2 regions of the Dietzia sp. KRD202 genome follow, and region 1 is predicted to be linked to the other one. Evidence: riboswitches for the same ligand, from Rfam matches in the RefSeq annotation. Region 1 holds a riboswitch; the other holds the start of a gene.
The links. Region 1 has a riboswitch for cobalamin ahead of cobN (cobaltochelatase subunit CobN). Riboswitches for the same ligand answer to the same signal wherever they lie in the genome.

Region 1 (3,260 bases):
TCGACGTCCCACGTCTCGTCCTCGCCGCCCGCGCTCACCGTGCCGGGAGTGGTGCCGCCGGCGGCGAGAACCGTCACGACCAGCGCATCGAGAGTGCCAAGGGCGTCGAACAACTCGTCGGGGGCCGAGCGCAGGGAGCCGGCGAAGACCGGCACTCCCACCGCGCCAGCGGCGTCGATCGCGTCGGCCAGCGCGTGGGCGAACCCGGAGTTCCCGCTCACCTCGTGGGCGCGGTAGTAGAGCACGCCCACGCGGGGCAGGCCGGGGGCTTCCGTCGTGTCCGGCCGCGGCGGCATACCCCACACCGGCACGTTCTCCGGCGGCTCGAACCCGGCGCCGGTGAGCAACACGGTGTCGGCCAGGAACGCGTGCAGCTGCGCCAGGTTGCCCGGGCCGCCCTCGGCGAGATAGCGGTGTGCCTCGGCCGCGGTGCCGATCGGGACGGTGGACAGCTCCATAAGGTCGGCGTCGGGGGTCTGCTCGCCACCCAGGACCACCACCGGAACGCCCGCGCCGAGCACGGCGGCGAACCCGGCGTCCCACGATCGCCGCGAGCCGAGGATGCGGACCACCACCAGGTCGGCGCCGTCGAGCAGTTCGGGCAGATTCGCCTCGACGTCGAGTCGAGACGGGTTGCCGAGCGTGAACGCCGCGCCGGATTCGCGCGCGGAGAGCAGGTCCGTGTCGGAGGTGGACAACAGGGTGATGCGGGGCACGTCGTGCTGTGCCGAGGCGCCATCAGGGGACGCCAAACGCCGGGTGGGGCGCATGTTCTTCTCCAAACCCTCGTGGAACATGTCGCCGTGGCCGGTCTCCTGGCTTCCGCATCAACGCCGTGCGACCGACCTTCCCGGACCCGTGGATCCAGTGGTCTCCGACCCGTGAGGGACGGACGAGGGCCGCGTGACTCCGCGACTACAGTGGCGAGGGCCGCGCCGGCTTTTCCTCCGGCTTCCCGAACACCACGGCACCGGCGAGCCTATCCGGCGGACCCCGCCAGTGGCCGCCCGGCCGTCGCGCGAGGGTCAGGAGCGACTTACCTGGCTGCCTCGCGTCAGCCGGGGACGGCCGTCCCGGTCAGGGGAAGTCCACCACCGCGAGGTTGAGCGGCAGCTCGTTCATCCGCGGTTCCGGCGAGAGGGTCGCCTCGTCGACGAAAGTGCCGGACAGGAAGTCGTCGGCGTCGGCGATCCGCTCCGGCGGGACCTGCCCCGCGTAGTCGAACCCCTTCAGCTCGTACGGCAGCGAGTCGGCCTCGAGCAGGCTCGGCCCGTCCATGAGCTGGAAGTGCAGGTGCGAGGCGTTGGCGTTGCCGGTGTTCCCGAGCTTGCCCAGCACCTGGCCCTCGGTCACCGTGTCGCCGGGTTTCACCGTGACCGAGCCGGAGATCATGTGTGCGTACATCGCGTACACGCCGTCGCCGAGGTCGAGCACCACGTGGTTGCCGTCCACGTTCTCGACGGTGAGCTTGGAGGCCAGTTCCGGGTTGCTGGCGGGCAGGACGCCCGGCGCGTTGGCGTCCATCCCGTCGAGGACCGAGACGACGGTGGCGTCGGCGACGGCGAGGATCTCGGCGCCGTAGTCCACGTAGCTCTCGTTGTGGTTCCTGTCGCCCGTGAAGAACTCGCCCTCGTCGTTGGTGCGTTTCCAGTCGATCGCAAAGCGCTGACTGTTGTTGAGTTTGCCGTTGACCGACATCACCGAGCTGCGGTGCGGGAAGCCCGGTTCGCAACACCCGTTGAGGGCCACCCAGTTCTCGCCCCGCACGGGCGGCGCGATGACCGGCACGGTCCGGGTGGAGAAGACGACCGGTGTCGTGAGGTAGTCGATGGGCCCGGGTTCGCCGAACGCCGGCGAGGCGGCACCGGTCCCGTAGAGGTGGTGCAGCACCGCGTCCGGGGCCTGGTCGAGCGAGTCGAGGGTGAAGTCGATGAACACGACCCGGCTCTCCTGCGGCGGGATCTGCGCGGTGTCGACGTACCCGGCGGGCAGGTCGCGCAGCCGGTTGCAGTCACCGAAGACGCAGTCCGGGTCCACGAGAGCGGCGGCGGAGAAGCTGGCGATGACCTTGGTGGGGTCGGTGCCGTCCACCACGTCGATCTTGTCCACGCTCGCCGGCACCTTGGTGGCGTTGGTGAGCTGCAGGTCGTAGGCCACGTGGTACTTGCCGTCGGTGCCCTTGAACGGCAGCGGCGGGTTGCCGATGGGAATCATCGTCAGCGCGGTGAACGCGTCCGGGACGGTCACCCCGGCGACGGACCCGGCGGCCGGTGATGCCGTGGTAGTGGCGGCCGCTTCGGCGGCGGCGGGTTCGGTGGCGGCGTCCGACGAGCACCCGGCCGCGACCAGTGCGACTGCGGTGAGGGCGGAGGCGAGAAGGGTGGGTACGCGGCGAGGTATCACGGTGGAGCTCCGTTTCTTCAGTTGTGAAGAAAAAACTTACCCTCTGCCGTCTGGGAAAAGTACACCGGCGACGGGCTGCCACAATGGCCCCCGTGAGCATCAGCGAACCCACCCGCCGGACCCGTGGCGACCTGTGCCCGGGCGTCCTGCGGCCGTGGCCGGCTTCCGACGGCGCCCTGGTCCGTTTGCGCGTGCCGGGCGGCCGCGTGTCACCGGCGGCACTGGCCGGCCTGCACGGGGTCGCCGTGAGATATGGCGACGACGACAACGTGCACGTCACGACACGCGCGAACCTGCAACTGCGGGCTCTGCCGATCGGTCCGGACGGGCAGCTGCCCGGCGAGGTGGTGGCGGCGATCGCGGAGACGGGCCTGCTCCCCGCGCCCGGGCACGAGCTGGTGCGCAACGTCCTCGTCTCGCCGCTGACGGGCCTGGGCGAGTCGTTCGGCGGGCAGGCCCGGGGCCGCGCGGACCTGCGGCCGGTGACCGAGGCGCTGGACGCCGGGCTGCTGGCCGATCCCGCGCTCGGCGGCTTGCCGGGCCGGTTCTTGTTCGTCCTGGACGACGGCCGCGGGGACCTGCTCGAGCGCTCCTGCGATCTGGGCCTGGTCGCCTTGGATGCCGACATCGCGCAGCTGCGGGTGGGTGAGCAGTGGTCGGACGTCGTGCCGCTGACTGACGCCGCCGAGCGGCTGGTCGAGCTGGCCCGCGAGTTCGTCGACGCCCGCGGCACCGGGCCGGACGCCCCGTGGCACGTGCGGGAACTGCCAACCCCCCTCGCCGCCGCCCACCCCGTGGACGACCGGCTCCCGAGCCCGGCCCCGGCGCTCCCGTATGGGCCGGTCGCGGGGTCGGCG
Region 2 (3,260 bases), on a different contig from region 1:
GCGGTGACCTCGCCCAGTGGCACGTGCTCAGCGCCCAGGTGCCCGGCGAGCTCGGAGGCCAGGCCCATCCGGAAGCGGCCGGTCTCGCAGTCCACCACCACCGAGGCCACGCCGAGGGAGGCCAGCCCGGTCGCCGCGGTGCGGGACCTGGCGAGGGCGTCCGGGCCGTGGGTGGCGCGGCCGTCGGTGACGACGACGAGGAGGGCCCGCCGCCGCGGATCGCGGACGCCTTCAATGCGCAGGACCTCGGCGGCGGTGAGCAGTCCCTCGGCCAGTGGGGTCCGGCCGCCCGCCGGGAGTTCCGCGAGGCGGGTGGCCGCGATGTCGACCGACGAGGTGGGCGGCAGGGTCACGTGGGCCGCGGACCCGCGGAAGGTCACCAGTCCCACCTTGTCGCGGCGGCGGTAGGCGTCCAGCAGTAGGGAGAGGATCGCGGTCTTGACCTGCTCCATCCGGGTGCGGGCGGCCATGGAGCCGGAGGCGTCCACGCAGAACAGCACGAGGTTGGACTCGCGGCCCTCGCGCACCGCCGAGCGCAGGTCCTCGGCGGCCAGCCGGAGTCGACCGCCGTTGCGGCCGGCCTCGCGACCCCGGGCGGACTGCTGCGGCGCGGCGGAGCGGATCGTGGCGGGCAGGTGCAGGTCGGCCCCGGTGAACGCGCCTGCGCCGATGCGGCGGCCAGTGCTGGTGATGGCCCTCGACCGGCGGCCGGCCGCGCCCTGGCCGGTACCGGCGACGGCGAGCAGGCGGGTGCGGTACGGCGCCGCGGCCGCGGTGACCGTGCCTGGCTCGGGCGGGGTGGGCCCGGGAGCGTCGCCCGGGGTGTCGTCGCCGGCCTGATCGCCGGCCTGGCCGTCGGCATCGTCGTCCGATCGGCCTTCCACCTGGCCGGAGCCCTCGGTGCCGGAGGCGTCGGCAGCGTCGGGGCTGTCCTCGGTCTGCTCGGCCTGGCCGGACGGGTGCTCGTGCCCGGCGTCCTCGGCCGAGGCCCGCGCCGGGGCCGACTCGGCGTCCGGGGCGTCTGCCGACGCGGACTCGTCTGCGGACTCCGACTGTTCGGCGTCGTCGGCCGGCGCGGTCTCGTCTCGAGGGTCGGGATCGGGCTCGTCGTCGTCGCCCAGCAGCCGTTCCAACAGGTCCTCGTCGAGGCCCGGCGCATCGAACGGGGCCCGACGGCGGCGGTGGGGCAGCGCCATGCGCGCGGCGACGCGGATGTCCTCGCGGGTGATCCGGGTCCGGCCCTGCCATGCGGCGTGGGCGGCGGCGGTGCGGGCGGTGACGATGTCGGCGCGCATGCCGTCCACGTCGAAGCCTGCACACACCCGGGCGATGGTGGACAGCGCCCAGGGGGTCAGTCTCACCCGGTCGAGTACCCGCCGCGCGGCGGCGATCCGCTCGCGCACTGCGGCCTCGTCGGCGGCGTGGGCGGCGACGAATCCCGCCGGGTCGGCCTCGAACGCGATCCGGCGGCGCACCACCTCGGCGCGCAGTTCCGGGTCCCGGGGCGCGGCCACCTCCACGGTGAGGCCGAAGCGGTCCAGCAGCTGGGGCCGGAGCTCACCCTCTTCGGGGTTCATGGTGCCGATCAGTACGAAGCGCGCGGCGTGCTCGACGGAGATGCCGTCGCGCTCCACGGTCACCCGGCCCATCGCGGCGGCGTCGAGCAGAAGGTCCACCACGTGGTCGTGGAGCAGGTTGACCTCGTCCACGTAGAGCAGTCCGCGGTGTGCGCGGGCGAGTAGGCCCGGTTGGAACACGGTCACGCCATCGGCGAGCGCACTCTCCAGGTGTAGTGATCCGGTGATGCGGTCCTCGGACACCCCGATCGGCAGCTCGACCAGGCGGACCGGCCGCCGCTCGGTGGGCGCGTCGTGGGGGATACGCCCGTCCGGGGTCTCGGAACCGCGGTCGTCAGGTGCGGAGGAGAAGCGGTCGCCGGTGACGACCTCGACCTCCGGCAGGATCCCGGTGAGGGCGCGGACCATCGTGGACTTGGCCGTGCCCTTCTCGCCGCGGATCAGCACGCCGCCGACCGCCGGGGACACCGCGGTCAGGGTCAGGGCCAGCGCCATGTCGTCGGAACCGACGACAGCGCTGAAGGGGTAGTGCAGTGGCATGGGGGCTCCCGCTCTCGTCTGCCAGGCTGGTCAGCGCGAGGCCGGTCTCCGGACTTCCCGGCTCATCTCGGATGTGCGCGCGGGGCGCGATCGCCTGAGAGGCCGGGTTACCGTAGCGGGCCCTGTGCCGGATTCTCACCGGCTTCCCTGATTCTCCCCTCCGCCCGCTCTCGCGGTCGTGGGGCACCTCGTGCTGTGGGGTCTGTTCGGTTGTGTGGTGCCGAGGCTAGCCCAACGGCCTGTCCCGGGGCGCCTCAGGTGTCGCGGTAGGGTTCCGCGTCATGAATGCACGGGTGGTGGTCGTCGGCATCGGCGGCGACGGGTGGGCGGGGCTCGACGAGGCCCGCCGTCGCGCCATCATGGGCGCCGATGTGGTGCTCGGCGGCGAGCGTCATCTGGCGATGATTCCGGGCGAGGTGACGGCCGAACGCGTGCCGTGGCCGCGGCCGCTGCGGGACGGGTTGCCGGAGCTGCTCCAGCGGTGGGTCGGGCGGTCGATCGTGGCCCTGGCCTCGGGCGATCCGCTGGTCGCCGGGATCGGCACCACCCTGATCGAGCTGCTCGGCGCGGACGCGGTGGAGGTGCTCCCGGCGGTGTCCTCGGTCGCGCTGGCCCGCGCCAGGATGCGGTGGCCGGCCGAGTCCGTGGCGGTGCTGCGCGACCACCGCGCGCTGCCCCGTGAGCTGGCGCCGGGGCGGCGGGTGCTGGTGCTCTCGGCCGACCGGCACACGCCGGGAGAGGTCGCCGCGGTACTCGTTGGCGCCGGCTTCGGGGGGAGCGCGATGACCGTTCTGTCCGATCTCGGGGGCCCGGCCGAGGCCCGGTTTTCCCGCGCGGCGCGCGACTGGGCTGTCGATCACGAGGCCCCCGCCCTGCACGTCCTGGCGGTTGAGTGCGTGGCCGACGCGTCCGCCCGACCGCTCGGACTGGTGCCGGGCCTGCCCGACGACGCCTTCGAGAACGACGGCCAGCTCACCCGCCGCGACCTGCGGGCTTCCGCCCTGTCGCGGCTCGCACCGATGGCCGGTGATTTGCTGTGGGACGTGGGCGCCGGCGCCGGGTCGGTGGGCATCGAGTGGATGCGCGCCCACCCGTCATGTCGGGCGATCGCGGTGGAGGCCGATCCCGAGCGGGCGGCGCGTG

Region 2: another riboswitch for cobalamin. It lies ahead of J1M64_RS09680 (VWA domain-containing protein); the one in region 1 lies ahead of cobN (cobaltochelatase subunit CobN).

The regions. Positions count from the first base shown of each region.
Region 1 is NZ_JABFAN010000010.1:19,887-23,146, reverse strand. It holds gene cobN (cobaltochelatase subunit CobN) at 1-770, opposite strand, end outside; cobalamin riboswitch at 788-982, opposite strand; gene J1M64_RS06480 (M23 family metallopeptidase) at 1,078-2,403, opposite strand; gene J1M64_RS06475 (nitrite reductase) at 2,496-3,260, shown strand, end outside.
Region 2 is NZ_JABFAN010000014.1:1,513-4,772, reverse strand. It holds gene J1M64_RS09680 (VWA domain-containing protein) at 1-2,117, opposite strand, end outside; cobalamin riboswitch at 2,139-2,323, opposite strand; gene cbiE (precorrin-6y C5,15-methyltransferase (decarboxylating) subunit CbiE) at 2,399-3,260, shown strand, end outside.